DNA from 3 places in the Shewanella sp. 10N.286.52.E4 genome. Region 3 is predicted to be linked to each of the others. Evidence: predicted binding sites of a transcription regulator. Region 3 holds the regulator's gene; each other region holds the start of a gene.
What was found. Region 3 encodes sigma-54, which starts transcription at its own class of promoters, with help from an activator protein. Its sites were predicted from a motif close to GTTGGCACGNNNNTNGNNT; they were not measured.
Positions count from the first base shown of each region.

Region 1: the regulator sigma-54 is predicted to act here: its motif matches at 1,839-1,857, upstream of AB4153_RS12180 (YggN family protein).
Region 2: the regulator sigma-54 is predicted to act here: its motif matches at 1,422-1,440, upstream of glnA (glutamate--ammonia ligase).

Region 1 is NZ_JBFRJJ010000022.1:103,795-107,083, reverse strand. Features, by position in the region: gene trmB (tRNA (guanosine(46)-N7)-methyltransferase TrmB) at 1-325, shown strand, start outside; gene AB4153_RS12190 (50S ribosome-binding protein YggL) at 402-728, shown strand; gene glsB (glutaminase B) at 737-1,651, shown strand; gene AB4153_RS12180 (YggN family protein) at 1,961-2,791, shown strand.
Region 2 is NZ_JBFRJJ010000034.1:24,771-28,059, reverse strand. Features, by position in the region: gene glnA (glutamate--ammonia ligase) at 1-1,330, opposite strand, end outside; gene typA (translational GTPase TypA) at 1,799-3,289, shown strand, end outside.
Region 3 is NZ_JBFRJJ010000007.1:134,546-137,834, forward strand. Features, by position in the region: partial or broken gene lptA (lipopolysaccharide transport periplasmic protein LptA) at 1-287, shown strand, start outside; gene lptB (LPS export ABC transporter ATP-binding protein) at 560-1,291, shown strand; gene AB4153_RS04505 (RNA polymerase factor sigma-54) at 1,473-2,957, shown strand; gene hpf (ribosome hibernation promoting factor) at 2,982-3,269, shown strand; gene ptsN (PTS IIA-like nitrogen regulatory protein PtsN) at 3,272-3,289, shown strand, end outside.

The sequences.
Region 1 (3,289 bases), on a different contig from region 3:
CGGGTCATTGAGCCGAGTACAGTTATTCTTTCCTGATCCATGGCATAAAAAACGTCACCACAAACGTCGTATTGTTCAAGCTGAATTTGCTGCGCTTATTCGCCGTAAACTTAAAATTGGCGGTGTTTTCCATATGGCAACAGACTGGGAAAACTACAGTGAGCATATGCTAGAAGTGATGACAGCAGCTGAAGGTTATAAAAATCAATCTGAGACTAATACAGTCGTTGAACGTCCTGAACATCGCCCATTAACAAAATTTGAAGCTCGTGGTCACCGTTTAGGCCATGGCGTTTGGGATTTAATGTTTGAAAAAGTCAGCTAAATTTATTAAAACATAAGCTTAGCTTCTGAATTAATATAATAATTTATAATCGTACAACACTAACTAGGATAAAAACATGGCTAAGAATCGTAATCGCCGTCTACGTAAAAAGCTTCGCGTTGATGAGTTCCAAGAACTTGGTTTTGATATCAATTGGACATTCGATGACGCTATTTCAGAAGCGGATATTGATAAAGCCGTTGATGAGTTTATCGATGAAGTTATTTTACCGCGTGAGCTAGGCTTCCACGGTGGCGGACACAAAATGTGGGAAGGTATTATTGCCACTCAGCAAATCGGCAAATGTACCGAAGAAGATGTTGCAGCTGTAAAAGCCTTTTGGGAAGCGAAGAAAGTACCTCAACTTGAAGTCAGTGCGTTATACGACATCTGGTGGGGCTAATTAAGCCAATGCCTGAGCAAATTTTGCTTGAACAAGTGGTCGACAAAGTTCGGCCACTTATTGGTTCTGGAAAGGTAGCAAATTACATTCCTGCTTTGGGGAGTGTTGATCCTAATAAAATTGCGATTGCTGTAACGACTGCTGATGGACAAACCATTGGAGCAGGCGATTACCTTGAGCCGTTTTCAATTCAAAGTATTTCTAAAGTCTTTAGTTTGACGCTGGCACTTAGCTTATACACCGAAGATGAAATTTGGATCAGAGTAGGCAAAGAGCCATCTGGTCAATCTTTTAATTCACTGGTCCAAGTTGAGTTAGAGCGCGGGATCCCTCGTAATCCCTTTATCAATGCAGGCGCATTAGTGATTGCAGACTTAATTCAAGCCAGACAAAGCGCACCCAAGCACCGTATGCTTGAAGAAGTCAGAAAACTCAGTGGCAATTCACACATTTGTTTTGATAAAAATGTCGCCAACTCAGAATTTAAATTTAGTGCTAGAAATGCCTCTATTGCCTACTTGATGAAATCATTTGGTAATTTTGATGGTAATGTCGATACGGTATTAAAAAACTATTTTCATTATTGCTCACTTAAAATGAATTGTGCTGATTTGTCTAAAGCCATGTTCTATTTGGCTAATCGCGGCAAGACACTTCAAAATGAACAACTTGTTACCCCTGTACAAACAAGGCAGCTGAATGCGTTGTTAGCAACATCTGGTTTGTATGATGGTGCGGGTGAATTTGCTTATCGCGTTGGTATGCCGGGTAAAAGTGGTGTTGGTGGCGGAATTATTGCTGTTATTCCTGGTGATATGTCTATTTGTGTTTGGTCTCCAGAGTTAGACCAAAACGGAAATTCATTGGCGGGTACGCGTATGCTGGAGCACTTATCACAGGCTTTGGGGCGTTCAATCTTTTAGTGCTTTGATTTCATTTTTACTGCTATTGCTCCGCTCCTTCTGTTTATTTTTAGTGAAAATTAGCAAAGAGTGAAAAACACCACTTTGTTGGTTATTTCACTTATTGTCGGTTAACTTCATAATTCCTTTCTTTGTCTATAACGTCGCCTAGTTCACTTTAATCTTTGAAAATAAAGGTTTTTTAAATGTTGGCATGGGCTGTGCTTTATCTAATTTAAGTTTAATCGTAATAAACGGTTTAATTATCAAATTTGAAAATTCAGTCTACAACTTAATGACTGTGTTTTATTTACAGCAAGGGAAGAGCTAATGAAAACTCAAACTAATTTCACCAACGGATTAATTAAAGGTCTTGCTTTATCAGGTCTTATTTTTACTGCCGGAGCAATCACGCCTGCTATGGCAAAGCTGTCACTAGATGACGAGCAATGTAATGTCACTCTTAACTATGATGTGACTGTCGAACCTAAGAAGCTGTTAATCAGCGAAAAGGGCGAAGAGCTATATCGAGTTGAAATGGGTGAGCTTTATGTCGAAGGTAGCAAGATAGATTTAGATAATAAGCAACGCAACTTATTAACCAATTACTCAGAAGAGTTATCTCAACAAGTTCCTGAAATTATCGATTTAGTGAATGAAGTTGTAATACTAGCAACGGATGCTGTGAGCCTAGCACTTACGCCAATTTTTGGTGATGCAACAGGCGCCAAATTAGATGAGCTGTTAGCAGGCATTCAAACTCGTATTGATGAAGCGGCCTATCAACAAGGTGACAAGTTTTATTTAGGCGCTACGGAATCTTCAATTGAAGAAGCATTTAATGAAGATTTTGAACAAGAAATGGAAGCCATGATTAAGAATTCAATGGGTAGCTTTATGATGGCTTTAGGCGCCGAAATGATGTCATCTGAAGGTGGAAGTTTTGAAGAGAAAATGGAAGCATTTTCTACCAAAATGGAAAGAGTAGGTGAAGACATTGAATTGCAAATAGCAGATCAGTCTGAGGCTATTGAAGCGAAAGCTGAAAAGATTTGTGCTGACTTTGAAGAGCTTATGGTGCTTGAATCTGAAGTTCGTCAATCGATTCCTGAACTTGCTTCATACCAACTTGCAACATTGGATAATACCCAATACGAATAAGTTTACTTGAGTGTTAATTGGTTGAATTGAATTTTATATATAAGTATCAGTATTTGATTTAACTAATAGGTAATTGATTAGGTTGTTCACCGCTAGCGCAATTTGATGTGACTTATTTGATTATCTTGATTGTTCAATTTCTAGCATTGTCAAAATGCACCTGACCTTCCCCTGCATTCATATGCAGGGGCTTTTTCGTTTAAAAAGCCTTTAAAATGTTAATTCAACTACACTTCTGTTGAAGATATGATTTGTTCTGATAAAAAAATTGTATATTATAAATATAGAGCCATATGTAATTTTTTTGGTATACTCCATAAATTAAAAGACTGCATCGCTAATCCTATTAACTTATTGTTTTAGTTTTGATTGGCTATACAGGATAACGGACTATCACAATTTAATTTCTTTTTTGGTCAATCGTGCATATATTTTTGCACTGCTATATCGGTTAAATCTTGTTCGGTATTGTTTCGGATAAGTTACAGTGATTGGCAT
Region 2 (3,289 bases), on a different contig from region 3:
TGTAAGATTCAATAAAGTCTTTACTGAATACATCACCTTTCGTTAAGAATTCGTGGTCAGCTGCTAAGTTCTCAAGTGCATTCTCTAGAGACGTTGCAACTTGTGGGATCTCAGCTGCTTCTTCAGCAGGCAGGTCGTATAAATCTTTATCCATTGCTTCACCAGGGTGAATCTTGTTTTGGATACCGTCAAGACCAGCCATAAGCAGCGCTGCGAATGCTAAGTATGGGTTAGCGGTTGGATCTGGGAAACGTGTTTCGATACGACGTGCTTTCGGGCTTGGTACCACTGGGATACGGATTGAAGCACTACGGTTACGCGCTGAATAAGCTAACATTACAGGCGCTTCGAAATGAGGAACAAGACGCTTGTAAGAGTTAGTGCTTGGGTTAGTGAATGCGTTCAATGCACGAGCATGCTTGATGATACCACCGATGTAGTAAAGAGCTAGTTCACTTAAACCAGCGTACTTGTCGCCAGAGAATAAGTTAACACCGTCTTTAGCTAAAGATTGGTGAACGTGCATACCACTACCGTTATCACCAACAATTGGCTTAGGCATGAATGTCGCTGTTTTACCGTATGCATGAGCCGTGTTATGAACCACATACTTCATGATTTGGATTTCATCCGCTTTGTTTGAAAGCGTGTTGAAACGTGTAGCAATTTCGTTTTGACCAGCTGTAGCAACTTCGTGGTGATGCGCTTCAACTACTTGACCTAATTCTTCAAGAATTAGACACATTGCACTACGAATGTCTTGTGATGAATCTACTGGTGCAACTGGGAAGTAACCACCTTTAACGAATGGACGGTGACCTGTGTTGCCGTCTTCGTAGCTTGTACCTGAGTTCCATGCTGCTTCTTTCGCGTCAACTTTAACGAAAGTACCTGACATGTCAGTGCCAAACTTAACGTCGTCGAATAAGAAGAATTCTGGCTCTGGACCAATTAATACAGTGTCAGCAATACCAGTAGACTTTAGGTATTCTTCAGCTTTTTTAGCGATTGAACGTGGATCACGTTCGTAACCCGTCATTGTCGCTGGCTCTAAAATGTCACAACGAATAAGACCAGTAACTTCTTCAGTGAAAGGATCTAATAAGAAAGAAGAAGGGTCTGGCATTAACACCATGTCAGATTCGTTGATGCCTTTCCAACCGTTGATAGATGAACCATCAAACATTTTGCCATCTTCAAAAAAGTCATCGTTCACTTGATGAGAAGGAATAGAGACGTGCTGCTCTTTACCTTTAGTGTCTGTAAAACGTAAATCTACGAACTTAACTTCTAGTTCTTCAATTTGTTTTAGGATTGATTCAACTGACATTCTTAAGCCTCCGGTAGGGTAAAGGGTTGTCCCTTAATGTAATCTTGTTATTCGTCAGACATCACGTCTGCTTTCGAATTTGATTTGTTATAAGCGACTTTCATGCCAGAAAGATAAAGCATTGATTTAAAATACAATAAAAATATCCCTCTCGCGTAAGGCACTAATAACGCACAACTTCGGTGCACCACTATGCGCACTAATGGTGCAAAAGTCCATTTCGGTGCATTGGTTTTAACGCCATCATTGATCTAGTTCATTAAAGCGTCACTTTATTGCGGCAATATGATCCTTTTTGAATTTTATCTTCTATCTTTAAAGCTTAAATTTTTATAAATAAGCAAGTGTTCAAAAATAATCCTATCTACTCAAGCCTTGCTGGAGTAGAATGGCACGCTTTTTTATGGTGGCTATACTTATTAGTCCTATAAACTCCTATTTTTATTTGATGGTATAGAGGTTTTATCCGTGTTAGAGAATTTACGTAATATCGCCATTATTGCTCACGTCGACCATGGCAAAACAACCTTGGTAGATAAGCTTTTGGCTCAGTCTGGCACCCTTGAAAGTCGAGGTGAAGCCACAGAACGTGTAATGGATTCTAACGATCTTGAAAAAGAACGTGGTATCACCATTCTGGCTAAGAATACAGCCATCAAATGGAACGACTACCGTATTAACATCGTAGACACTCCTGGTCACGCCGATTTCGGTGGTGAAGTAGAACGTGTTCTATCTATGGTAGATTCTGTTTTATTATTAGTTGATGCAGTTGATGGCCCAATGCCACAAACTCGCTTCGTAACTAAAAAAGCATTCGCACAGGGCCTTAAGCCAATCGTTGTTATTAACAAGATTGACCGTCCTGGTGCTCGTCCTGATTGGGTTATTGACCAAGTATTCGACTTATTCGACAACTTAGGTGCAACTGACGAACAGTTAGATTTCCCAATCGTATATGCTTCTGCATTAAATGGTTTCGCTTCATTAGATCCTGATGAAACTAGCGAAGACATGACACCACTTTTCCAAACCATCGTTGAGAAAGTATCTTCTCCTGATGCTGATGCGGAAGGTGACTTCCAAATGCAAATCTCTCAAATCGATTACAACTCATACGTGGGTGTTATCGGTATTGGTCGTATTAAGCGTGGTAGCATCAAGACCAACCAACAAGTGACTGTTGTTGGCGCTGATGGCAAAACTCGTAACGGTAAAATGGGCCAAGTATTAGGTTACATGGGTCTTGACCGTCACGAAGTTGCTGAAGCTAACGCTGGTGACATCATTGCAATTACTGGTCTTGGCCAATTACAAATCTCAGACACAATCTGTGCGCCTTCTACATTAGAAGCGCTACCTCCGTTGTCTGTAGATGAGCCAACACTAACAATGACTTTCCAAGTCAACACTTCTCCATTCGCTGGTAAAGAAGGTAAGTACGTCACTTCACGTAATATCCTTGAGCGTCTTGAGCAAGAGCTAGTTCATAACGTTGCACTACGTGTTGAAGAAACTGAATCTCCGGATCGTTTCCGCGTATCAGGCCGTGGTGAATTACACTTAGGTATCCTAATTGAAAACATGCGTCGTGAAGGTTACGAGTTAGCAGTATCTCGTCCAGAAGTTATCGAAAAAGAAATCGATGGTGTGATGTGTGAACCATTCGAAACATTAACTGTAGATGTTGAAGAAGAGCATCAAGGTAGTGTTATCGAAAAGCTTGGTACCCGTAAAGGTGACATGCGTGACATGCAGTTAGATGGTAAGGGTCGTGTACGTATCGACTTCGTTATCCCTAGCCGTGGCTTAATCGGTTTCCAAACTGAATTCATGACTGCGACTTCTGGTACTGGTCTTATCTACCATTCATTTGACCATTACGGTCCAGTTAAAGGCGGCGATATTGGTCAACGTGCTCGTGGCGTATTGATTTCTAACGCTACTGGTAAAGCACTG
Region 3 (3,289 bases):
AAGAGTCTGGCGGTCAAAAAACCATGGTTGCCACCGGTAATCCGGCTACATTCTCGCAAGAGTTAGATGATGGTCGTATTGGTACAGCCAGTGCCAATGAAATCAGATATGAGCTAGCCAGCAGTATTTTAACCTTAAAAGGTAACGCTAAACTTGATCAAGCAGGTAGCCAAGTTACCGGTAACCTCATCAGTTATAATATTGAAAAACAGCAATTGATCGCTGAAAGTACTGGCGACGGAAAAGACCGAGTCATCACAATTTTCCAGCCTGAAAACTATCCTGATTTAAATGAATCGAAAGACACTTCAGAGCAACCAGATAGCGCCTCATCTGAGCCTGTTTCAACAGAAGAAGTCACAGAGCAAGCACCTGAAGAAACAGCTGAGAAGTTAATTGAAAATCAATCTGATGCCGCTATCGAAAACACTGAAAATGGTTTGGATTCGGCAGCAGCAACTGAAGCTGAAACACCTGCAATAGCTAAACCTGCATCAAGTGATGAGCAACCAGCTTCAGATGCATTACCTGAAACACCAGCGCTAGAGCAAACTCAATAATGACCCAAATTACCTTAACAGCTGAAAACTTGGCTAAAAGCTACAAAAGTCGCCAAGTGGTCAAAAATGTCAGTCTTACCGTTAAAACTGGGCAAATTGTTGGGCTATTAGGGCCAAATGGTGCAGGTAAAACCACCACCTTTTATATGGTCGTTGGCTTAGTTAAAAGTGATAAAGGCCGCATATTAATTGATTCAGATGATCTCACGGCAGATCCAATGCACCTGCGTGCACGCAAAGGCATTGGTTATTTACCGCAAGAAGCCAGCATTTTTCGCAAGTTAACCGTACACGATAATATTATGGCGGTGTTGCAAACCCGCAAAAGTTTAACGACTGAGCAGCGCATCGAAGAGTTAGAGCACTTATTAGAAGAGTTTAATATTACTCACATTCGCGATAGCCAAGGTATGGCATTATCGGGTGGTGAACGTCGACGTGTTGAAATCGCACGCGCATTAGCGGCAAACCCTAAGTTCATTCTGCTAGATGAGCCCTTTGCTGGTGTCGACCCTATCTCTGTGATAGATATCAAGAAAATTATTCAACAACTAAAAAATCGTGGACTTGGAGTACTCATTACCGACCATAATGTTCGTGAAACGCTTGATGTATGTGAGCGCGCGTATATTGTTAGCCACGGTGATTTAATTGCAGAAGGCACGCCTGCTGAAATCTTAGACAATCAGCAAGTCAGGTCAGTATACTTAGGTGAGCAATTCAAGCTATAGTTAGCATTCTTTAGTGCACAATATGGCATGTCGCGACCAGTATCAGTCCCACTTTTTAGTGCAATGTTCTAGACTGAACTTAAGCCAAGGTTCAGCTTAAGCCTAGAAGCAGTTTAAAAAGGTGCTAGACCCACACAATTGTTAGTCGCGATGATGAAACTCAATTAGGGATAAGCGGTAAATGAAAGCCTCACTCCAACTCAAAATGGGTCAACACCTGACTATGACCCCACAGTTGCAACAAGCCATTCGCTTATTGCAACTTTCCTCATTGGAGCTACAGCAAGAAATTCAACAAGCACTTGACTCAAATCCACTCCTTGAGCTCGAAGATGAGTTTGCTAAAGCAAAAGAACCTGTAAAAGAAAACGCCCAGCAAACCGATACTGATTTTAGTGATAACAGCCAAGTGACTGTTGAAAAAGACACCTCAACCGTAGACACCACTGAATCGTTAACCAAAGAATCCATGCCAGACGAATTACCAATGGATACCACATGGGATGAAGTTTACACAGCATCACCAAGTTCAGGTTCTGGCGCAGTGGCTCGTGATGACGATATGCCTTTTCAGGGTGAAACCACAGAAGGCTTATATGAGCATTTAGAGTGGCAAAAAAATCTCACCCCTTTTTCTGAAAACGATCTGGTAATTGCTACGGCGATTATCGATGCCGTTGATGAACGTGGTTACTTAACCCAAACAACTGAAGACATATTGCAAGCTTTAGGCCTAGAAGATATTGAACTCGATGAAGTTGAAGCTGTACTCAAACGAGTACAGCATTTTGATCCTGTAGGCGTTGCAGCAAGAGATTTAAGCGAATGCTTGATGATTCAGCTGGGCCAATACCCTAGTGAAATACCTTGTATCGATAACGTTAAGCTACTGATTGCAGAACACCTAGACTTAATTGCAGGCCGCGACTTTAGATTATTAATGCGTAAAACCAAGCTTAAAGAAGATGATTTACGCGAAGCGATTCAATTTATTCAAACGCTTAACCCACGTCCAGGGTTACAGATCACTCCTATTAAAGATGAATATGTCATTCCAGATGTGACAGTGTTTAAAAAGAGTGGCCGTTGGGTCGTTGAGTTAAATCCAGATAACATGCCAAAAATTGGTGTGAATCAGCAATATGCAGCAATGGCAAAAGGCTCAGCAAACCAATCAGACAGCCAATTTATCCGTGGTCATTTGCAAGAAGCAAAATGGTTTATCAAAAGTATTGAAAGCCGCAATGAAACCTTATTAAAAGTGGCTAATTGTATTGTGCAATTTCAACAAGGCTTTTTTGAGTTTGGCGAAGAAGCAATGAAGCCAATGGTACTTAATGACATTGCTGAAGCCGTTGAAATGCATGAATCAACCATTTCGCGTGTCACGACACAAAAGTATATGCACACCCCTAGGGGACTTTTTGAACTAAAATATTTCTTTTCAAGCCATGTGAGTACTGATGATGGCGGAGAGTGTTCTTCTACTGCAATTCGCGCATTTATTAAAAAGCTTGTTGCGGCAGAAAACCAGCAAAAGCCACTTAGCGATAGTAAAATGGCGACGCTATTGGCAGAACAAGGGATCAATGTTGCTCGGCGTACGATCGCCAAATATCGTGAAGCAATGCTCATCCCTCCCTCAAACCAACGCAAAAGCCTATAAGCCTTTGTTATTGGAGGATGATATATGCAAATTAACCTGACTGGGCACCATGTGGAAATTACTCAATCTTTACGTGAGTATGTACAAACTAAGTTTTCAAAGCTTGAACGACACTTCGAACAGATCAATAATGTTCACGTTGTGCTCAATGTTCAAAAGCTGCAACAAATTGCAGAGGCAAAATTACACCTCAAAGGAGGTGAAGTTTTTGCGGTATCACAGAACGCTGATATGTATGTTGCAATTGACGCCCTGATCGACAAATTAGATCGTCAGGTAATTAAACACAAAGAGAAGTTAATTAAACACTAACGATGGAACTTCGCACCATT